DNA from 2 places in the Streptomyces sp. NPDC085944 genome. Region 1 is predicted to be linked to the other one. Evidence: riboswitches for the same ligand, from Rfam matches in the RefSeq annotation. Region 1 holds a riboswitch; the other holds the start of a gene.
What was found. A riboswitch is a leader RNA that binds a small molecule or an ion and turns the genes downstream of it on or off. The one in region 1 is predicted to bind S-adenosylmethionine.
Positions count from the first base shown of each region.

Region 2: another riboswitch for S-adenosylmethionine. It lies ahead of thrC (threonine synthase); the one in region 1 lies ahead of AB0P07_RS15540 (aminotransferase class V-fold PLP-dependent enzyme).

Region 1 is NZ_JBFBJX010000007.1:30,857-35,259, reverse strand. Features, by position in the region: gene AB0P07_RS15560 (Lrp/AsnC ligand binding domain-containing protein) at 1-108, shown strand, start outside; gene AB0P07_RS15555 (small secreted hydrophilic protein) at 273-566, shown strand; partial or broken gene AB0P07_RS15550 (two-component sensor histidine kinase) at 505-768, shown strand; partial or broken gene AB0P07_RS15545 (glycerate kinase) at 764-1,462, shown strand; gene AB0P07_RS15540 (aminotransferase class V-fold PLP-dependent enzyme) at 1,405-2,793, opposite strand; SAM riboswitch class IV at 3,026-3,142, opposite strand; gene trpD (anthranilate phosphoribosyltransferase) at 3,232-4,296, opposite strand.
Region 2 is NZ_JBFBJX010000021.1:35,705-40,107, forward strand. Features, by position in the region: gene AB0P07_RS31430 (hypothetical protein) at 1-281, shown strand, start outside; gene AB0P07_RS31435 (glucosyl-3-phosphoglycerate synthase) at 290-1,234, opposite strand; SAM riboswitch class I at 1,395-1,542, shown strand; gene thrC (threonine synthase) at 1,560-2,852, shown strand; gene AB0P07_RS31445 (MoaD/ThiS family protein) at 2,849-3,124, shown strand; gene AB0P07_RS31450 (cold-shock protein) at 3,531-3,734, shown strand; gene groL (chaperonin GroEL) at 4,061-4,403, shown strand, end outside.

The sequences.
Region 1 (4,403 bases):
CGCATCAGCAAGATCCCGGGCGTGGAGGGCACGGACACCCACGTGGCCTTCCGCACCTACTCCCAGCACGACCTGGAAGCGGCCTTCGCCATCGGCCTGGACAACTGAGACGCCGGCGAGTGGGAAGCGCCCCGGAGGGGGGCGCGCCCCAAGGGGCGCGGGGAACTGCGCGACCAGCCACAGCGGACCCGCAGCAATCCGCCGATGGACATGAAGGGGCCTTCATCCAGGGCTCATCCGGCCCGCCGAAAACCTCGCGCAGAATCCACCGCATGGTCTTCTCCCGCCGCATGGCGGCCCTCGCGGCCGTCGTCCTGATTCCCCTCGGCATCGCCGCGCCCAGTTTCGCCCTGACCGACAGCCCGCAGGAGCCCCGGGCCCCGGCCAAGGTGGAGCTGGAGAGCGGCTCCCTCGGCCCGAATCCGACCTCCTCGCCCGAGCCGACGCCCAGCGCCCAGGTGGTGACGCGGCCGCCGGTCACCGACGGCCCTTCGGACGACGACGATGACGACGACCGGGGCGGCGACGCCGACGACGGACCCGGGGACGGATCCGGCGACGGGTGAGCGCGAGCGCCGCCGGATCTCGGCCCGGGTCCGTATCCTGCTGTGGCTGCTGCTCGTGACGGCCGTCGCGCTGGCCCCGGTCGCGACGACCACCCGTTCGATCCTGCTGCGCGACACCGACCAGCGGATCAGCGGCCTGCTCGCCCAGGAGGCCGGCGAGTTCGCCGACTTCGAGGAACAGGGCTTCGACCCGGAGACCGGCCGGCCTGGACGCCCGGCTGAAGGACACCGAACTGCTCGTCGCCTGCGACCCGTTCAACGTGCTGTGCGAAGAGCGCGGCGTGGCCCGGGTGTTCGGACCGCAGAAGGGGGCGACGCCCGCACAGGTCGAGGAGTTGTCGACCGGCCTGGAGAACCGGGCGCGCGTCGTCGTCCGCGACCTCGGCGTCGTCGGCACCGACCTGTGCACCGGCGCCTCCGACGGTCCCGGCGCGGGACTCGCCGCGGTCGGGGCCCGGCTGCTGCCCCGCTTCGACGTGCTGCTCGACCATCTCGACCTGGACGTCCGGCTCGCCCGCGCCGACCTGGTCCTGACCGCGGAGGGCGCGCTGGACCACCAGACGCCGCGCGGCAAGGTCCCGGCCGAGGTGGCCCGCCGCGCCACCCTGTACGGCCGTCCCGTCCTCGCCCTGGCCGGCACGCTCGGCGAGGGTGCGCACGACGTGCCGGGGGTGGACGCCTGCCACGGCGTCCTGCCCGCGCCGATGGCCCTCGCGGACGCGCTGCTGCGGGCCTCGGAACTCCTGACGGACGCCACGGAACGGGCGCTGCGGAAGATCCTGCTGGGCTCGCGGTTGCCGGGTCGGGCGGATCGAGCGGGCCTGGCGGGTCCGCCCGCTCAGGCGTCGACGGCCGAGCCGGTGTCGGGCACGCAACGGCCGTCCTCGGTGCGGTAGTTCCACCGGGCGCCGTCGCTCACCAGCTCCTTGACGGCGTTCACGAACCGCTCGACGTGCTCGTCCGCAGTGCCCGCGCCGAAGCTCACGCGGACGGCGTTGAGGGACTTCTCCCCGGGTGCCGCCTCGGGGGCGCCGCACTCGCCCTGCGCCTGCGGGTCGCTGCCGAGCAGGGTGCGCAGCAGCGGGTGGGCGCAGAAGAGGCCGTCGCGCACGCCGATGCCGTACTCGGCCGAGAGGGCCGCGGCGAAGTGCGAGCTGTTCCAGCCCTCGACGACGAAGGAGAGCACCCCGACACGCGGCGCGTCGTCGCCGAAGAGCGAGAGGACACGGACCTCTGGGACGTCGGCGAGGCCCTCGCGCACCTTGCGGATCAGGTACTCCTCGCGGGCGACCAGCGTGTCGAAGCCGGCCTCGGTGAGCGCCTTGCAGGCGGAGGCGATCGCGTAGGCACCGATGACGTTGGGCGACCCGGCCTCGTGCCGGGCGGCGCTGTCGTGCCACTGGACGTCCACGCCGCCGTCGGCACGCCGGCTCACCGTGCGGCTGGCGCCGCCGCCGGCGAGGTACGGCTCGGCCTCGCGCAGCCAGTCGGCCCGCCCGGCCAGCACACCGGAGCCGAAGGGGGCGTACAGCTTGTGCCCGGAGAAGGCGACCCAGTCGACGTCCAGGTCGGTCACCGACACCGGGTGGTGCGGGGCGAGCTGGGCGGCGTCCAGCACGATCCGGGCGCCGTGCGCGTGCGCGGCGGCGGCCAGTTCGCGCACCGGCCACAGCTCGCCGGTGACGTTGGAGGCACCGGTCACGCAGACCAGGGCGGGCCCGTACGGCTCGCGGGCGGCCAGGGCCCGCTCCAGCGTCTCGACGGCCTGCGCGGGGGTGCGCGGGGCGTCCAGGTACGTCACGTCGGCCTCGCGCCAGGGCAGCAGCGAGGCGTGGTGCTCGGTCTCGAAGACGAAGACCCGGCTCCCGGCGGGCAGCGCGGCGGCGAGCAGGTTGAGGGAGTCGGTGGTGGACCGGGTGAACACCACCTGGTCGTCGTCCCGGCAGCCGAGGAAGTCGGCCACGGTCCGGCGGGCGTTCTCGAACAGGTCGGTCGACAGCTGCGACAGGTACCCGGCGCCCCGGTGGACGCTGCCGTAGTACGGGGCGTAGGCGGCGACGTCGTCCCAGACCCGCTGGAGCGCGGGCGCGCTGGCGGCGTAGTCGAGCGCGGCGTAGGTGACCTCCCCGCCGGTGACCAGCGGGACGGTGACGTCCCGGCCGAGGACGGGCAGCGGGGCGGCGACGGCGGAGGCAGCGGTGACGGAGGCGGGGGCGGCTGCGGACATGACGGACTCCCGTGAGAACCAGCGCGCGGCAGGGCGCTGTGAAAGACAAGAAGGGTGTGTGCGGAGGCGGGGCTCTGCGGCCGAGGGCCTGTTCCTTCGGCCCGGCCGGGGCCGCGGGGGCATGAACGCACCGCTTCGGGGGCGTCGGGCCGGTCCGAAGGACAGGCCCTATCGCATTCGCCGGTTCACGGAAGACTCCCTCGGACGACCCAGGACCCCTGGTTTCGCGAGGGGTCCGCGCTTGCCGTGGACCTTGCTGTCCACGACCTGGTCTTCACCCGGGGCACCCCGCCACGGACGGAGGGTTGCCGGACAGTCGGCCGGGGCCTCATGACTGTCACTCATGACCTGTCGAAAAACCTAGGGGAAGTGATCGGCGTCCCGCAACCCGAGTCCGGATCGCGGGACGCACGTCACACGCGGGGGCCAAGGAGGCGACTACGCGTGGGTCGCCGCCACCCAGCGCTCCAGGGCGCGCCTGGCCGCGCCCGAGTCGATCGACTCCGCGGCCCGGTCCATCCCGGCCCGGATCTGTTCGGCCAGCGGTCCCGCACCCGGCTCCAGGGCCACCAGGGCCGCCGCCGAGTTCAGCAGCACCGCGTCCCGTACGGGGCCCGTCTCGCCGGCCAGCAGCCGGCGGGCGACGTCGGCGTTGTAGGAGGCGTCGGCGCCGCGCAGCGCCTCGACCGGCACCAGCTCGACGCCGACGTCGCGCGGGTCGAAGGTTTCCTCGGTCACCTGGCCGTCGCGCACGATCCAGACCCGGGAGGTGGCGGTCGTGGTCAGCTCGTCGAGGCCGTCGTCGCCGCGGAAGACCAGGGAGGAGTTGCCGCGCTCGGCGAAGACGCCGGCGATGATCGGTGCCATCCGGGCGTGGGCGACGCCGATCGCCTGGGCCTTCACCCGGGCCGGATTGGTCAGCGGGCCCAGGAAGTTGAACACCGTGCGAATGCCGAGCTGGCCGCGGGCCGCCGCCACATGGCGCAGCGCCGGGTGGAACTTCACCGCGAAGCAGAAGGTGATGCCGGCCTCCTCGGCGACCTCGGCCACGCGCTTCGGCGTCAGCTCCAGGTTGACCCCGAGCTTCTCCAGAACGTCGGAGGCACCGGACGCGGAGGAGGCGGCCCGGTTGCCGTGCTTGACGACCTTCGCACCCGTGCCGGCCACGACGATCGCGGACATGGTGGAGATGTTGACCGTCTTGGCGCCGTCGCCGCCGGTGCCGACGATGTCGACGGTCTCCCCCGGCACCTCGATCACGTTGGCGTGCTCGTACATGGTGCGGACGAGGCCGGAGATCTCCTCGACCGTCTCCCCCTTGTACCGCAGGCCGACCGCGAAGGCGGCGATCTGCGCGTCGGTCGCCTCGCCGCGCATGATCACGTCCAGTGCCCAGGCGGTGTCGTCCGCGGACAGGTCGCGGCCGTCCAGCAGTCCGTTCAGCAGGGCGGGCCAGGAGCGGCCCGCCGCGGTGTCGCCTCCAGCGGGGGTCACAGCGCTCATGAGCCGCTCCTGCATCGTGTGTCGTGGGGAAAGTCGTGGACGGGAGATTGCGCTTCCACCCTATCCAGCCCGGACACGGTCGAAGGGCCCCGTCCGCGGAACGGACG
Region 2 (4,403 bases), on a different contig from region 1:
GCCGCGACTGCGCCGGGCGCCTGCTGCACACGCCGAAGCCGACCCCGAAGCCGTCGAAGACCCGGGCCGACGGCACCGGCGGCACGAGCGGGGGCGGTGGAACCGGGGGCGGCACCGGTGTCTGCGAGCTGACGAGCCCGGCCGGCAACTGCTACGCCGACGGCCAGTTCTGCGCGACGAAGCACCGGGGCCTGAGCACCCACGGCCGCGGCGGCGAGTACCTGACCTGTGAGCAGGACTCCGGCGGCAGGTGGCGCTGGTCGGACGGCGTCCCCGGCTGAGGCGGGGTTCAGGCCACCTTCCGGGCCGCGTACTCCGCGATCTCCGCCATCGGGGGCCGTTCCTCGGTGTCCACGGCGTAGGTGCGCGGCTCGAAGCCGTCGACGCCCCGCTCGAACTGGGTGAGCGTCGGCCGGACCAGGTGGCCGCGGGCCAGCCGGAGCTGGGCGGTGCGGTAGATCGCGGCGGCCATCCGGCCCAGCGCCCGCCCGTCCTGGTGGCGGTGGACGCGGACCCCGACGTCGACCTGCGCGAGCGCGTCCAGGCCCACCAGGTGCAGGGCGTCGACCAGCATGCCGAGCTCGACGCCGTAGCCGACCGGGAAGGGGAGCCGTTCCAGCAGGGAGCGGCGGGCCGCGTACTCGCCGCCCAGCGGCTGGACGAACCCGGCCAGCTGCGGCCAGTGCATGTTGAGCAGCGGGCGGGCCATCAGCTCGGTGACCCGGCCGCCCTGCCCCGGGGCTGCGCCGAGCGGACGGTCGTACATGGCCTTGACCAGGTGCACGTCCGGATCGGTCAGCAGCGGGCCCACGATCCCGGAGACGAAGTCGGCGGAGAACTCGCGCAGGTCGGCGTCGACGAAGCAGACGATGTCCCCGCCGGTGACCAGCAGCGACCGCCACAGCACCTCGCCCTTGCCGGGCACGGCGGGGATGCGGGGGAGGATCGCGTCCCGGTGCACGACGCGCGCGCCGGCCGCCGCGGCCACCTCGGCCGTACGGTCGCTCGACCCGGAGTCCACGACCACGACCTCGTCGACCAGCGGCACCCGCAGCACCAGCTCCCGCCGGATCACCGTGACGATGTCGCCGACCGTCGCCTCCTCGTCCAGCGCGGGGAGCACCACGCTGACCGACTGCCCGGTGGCGTGCTTGGCGGACAGGAGCTGCCGGACGGTCCGGTCCCCGGCGGACCAGGAGCGTGCGCTCAGCCAGCGCTCGACTTCTTCCAGCACGTCCGGTGGTCTCCTTCGTGGTCCGTGGTGATCCGTTGTGATCCATCTCGCGGTACGGACGACTGTCTCAACGGTGGTGGCCTTCGGTTACAGTCTTGAACAACGCGTGGGACCACCGCATGCCGGGGTCGCCGCGCACCAGCGAAGAACAACTTCATACCGCTCATCCAGAGGGGCAGAGGGATACGGCCCGATGAAGCCCCGGCAACCCTCCAGCCGGCTCTTGTCACACGGACGTGGCGAGGCTCCCGGCTAGGGAAGGTGCCAAATCCGTCTCACGGCGAGATGCGTCGTGAGGAAGATGAGGAGAAAGGGCCTCGCCTCCATGGCTGTGCAGACTGCCGAAACCGCCACGAACACCACGACCTCCGCGGTCGACCTCGGCCCCGCCGCCGCCCTGAGCTGCCGGGAGTGCGGCCACAGGGTCCCGCTCGGACCGGTGTTCGCCTGCGAGGAGTGTTTCGGCCCCCTCGAGATCGCCTACGACTTCTCGGACTACGACACCGAGGAACTGCGGGGGCGCATCGAAGCGGGCCCCGCGAACATCTGGCGCTACGCCCCCCTGCTGCCCGTCCCGGCCGACGTCGCGACCAAGCCGAACATCAACCCCGGCTGGACCAAGCTCGTCAAGGCCGACAACCTCGCCCGCGAGCTGGGCGTCACCGGCGGCCTGTACGTCAAGGACGACTCCGGCAACCCCACGCACTCCTTCAAGGACCGCGTCGTCGCCCAGGCCCTGGAGGCCGCCCGCGCCTTCGGCTTCACCACCCTGTCCTGCTCCTCCACCGGCAACCTCGCCGGTGCCGTCGGCGCCGCCGCCGCCCGGGCCGGTTTCCGCTCCTGCGTGTTCATCCCGCACGACCTGGAGCAGGGCAAGGTCGTCATGGCCGCCGTCTACGGCGGTGAGCTCGTCGGCATCGAGGGCAACTACGACGACGTGAACCGCTTCTGCTCCGAGCTGATCGGCGACCCGGCCGGCGAGGGCTGGGGCTTCGTCAACGTCAACCTGCGCCCCTACTACGCCGAGGGCTCCAAGACCCTCGCGTACGAGATCTGCGAGCAGCTCGGCTGGGAGCTGCCCGACCAGCTCGTCGTGCCGATCGCGTCCGGCTCCCAGCTGACGAAGATCGACAAGGGGCTCAAGGAGCTGGTCCAACTCGGTCTGGTCGAGGACAAGCCGTACAAGATCTTCGGTGCGCAGGCCGAGGGCTGCTCGCCGGTCTCCACGGCGTTCAAGGCCGGTCACGACGTGGTGCGCCCGCAGAAGCCGAACACCATCGCCAAGTCGCTGGCCATCGGCAACCCGGCCGACGGCCCCTACGTCCTCGACATCGCCCGTCGCACCGGCGGTGCCGTGGAGGACGTGACCGACGAGCAGGTCGTGGACGCGATCAAGCTGCTCGCCCGCACGGAGGGCATCTTCGCCGAGACGGCGGGCGGCGTGACGGTCGGCGTCACGAAGAAGCTGATCGAGGACGGCGTGCTCGACCCGTCGCTCACCACCGTCGTCCTGAACACCGGCGACGGCCTCAAGACCCTCGACGCGGTGGCCGGCACCGGCCTCACCGCCACGATCCGTCCCAACCTGGACTCCTTCCGAGAGGCTGGCCTCGCATGAGCGTGACCGTTCGTATCCCGACCATCCTGCGCACCTACACCGGCGGCAAGGCCGAGGTCAGCGCCGAGGGGGCCAACCTCGGTGAGGTCATCTCCGACCTGGAGAAGAACCACACCGGCATCGCCGCCCGCGTCCTGGACGACCAGGGCAAGCTGCGCCGCTTCGTCAACGTCTACGTCAACGACGACGACGTCCGCTTCGAGCAGGGTCTTGAGACCTCGACGCCGGACGGCGCGGGCGTCTCGATCATCCCGGCGGTCGCCGGCGGCTGATACGGGTCGTAGCGCGCATTGCCCTCTCCGTGAGAGAAACGGAGGGGGCAATTCCATGTGATTGAGCGCGGTAGAGTTGGGGAACGCGCTCCCGATCGGCACAACGGGAACCGTTAATTCCTGCCGCCCGCCCGACAAGAAGCAGCCAAAGTACGGGCCCTTTCTGCGGCTTTTGTTCCCTTTGCGTGCCCCGACTTGACCCGTATTCAGGCGAATTCTCGCTACATTCCGGACCGGGCGCGTCCAGATTTCTCGTCCGATTGACCTGTTGCAGACGGCAGTTGGACAGATACATTCAGCCGCGGTCGACGCGTTCCGGCGCACGCCCCCAGTCGTGGGGGGCGAGGTCTGACCCGGGTCCGCGAAGTGCGGATCTGTGCAAGGGCCAGTAATAGGGGAGTTAGGCATGGCTCAGGGCACCGTCAAGTGGTTCAACGCGGAGAAGGGGTACGGCTTCATCGCGGTCGACGGTGGTGCGGATGTTTTCGTCCACTACAGCGCGATTCAGATGGACGGCTACCGCACCCTCGAAGAAGGCCAGCGGGTCGAGTTCGAGATCTCGCAGGGTCAGAAGGGCCCGCAGGCCGACATGGTTCGCCTCAGCGCCTGAGACGCGCGGCCGGCGCAGCACCCGGTCTTCGTCCGAAGGGCCCGTACCTCGAGGGGTACGGGCCCTTCGGCCTGCCCGGACGCGGGCCGTCCCCTTGTTCGCGGGTGGCTGACCGCGTGGCCCGATCCCCGAGAGGCGCTTGCACTCGACCATGCCGAGTGCTAATCATTGCGTTAGCACTCTGAAGGTGAGAGTGACAACGAAGGACCGGGTCGGTGAGGCCCGCGGGCCGGGTGGGGAAGGAACCACAAGGCCGGCGAGCCGTCCGTCGCGGGCGCGGGCGCGGTCCGAAGGAATCACCCCCAGTCCTGGAGGGACCACTTCACATGGCCAAGATCATCGCGTTCGACGAGGAGGCGCGGCGCGGCCTCGAGCGCGGCATGAACCAGCTCGCGGACGCCGTCAAGGTGACGCTCGGCCCCAAGGGCCGCAACGTCGTCCTCGAGAAGAAGTGGGGCGCCCCCACGATCACCAACGATGGTGTCTCCATCGCCAAGGAGATCGAGCTCGAGGACCCGTACGAGAAGATCGGCGCCGAGCTGGTCAAGGAAGTCGCCAAGAAGACGGACGACGTCGCCGGTGACGGTACGACCACCGCGACCGTCCTCGCCCAGGCCCTGGTCAAGGAAGGCCTGCGCAACGTCGCGGCCGGCGCCAACCCGATGGCCC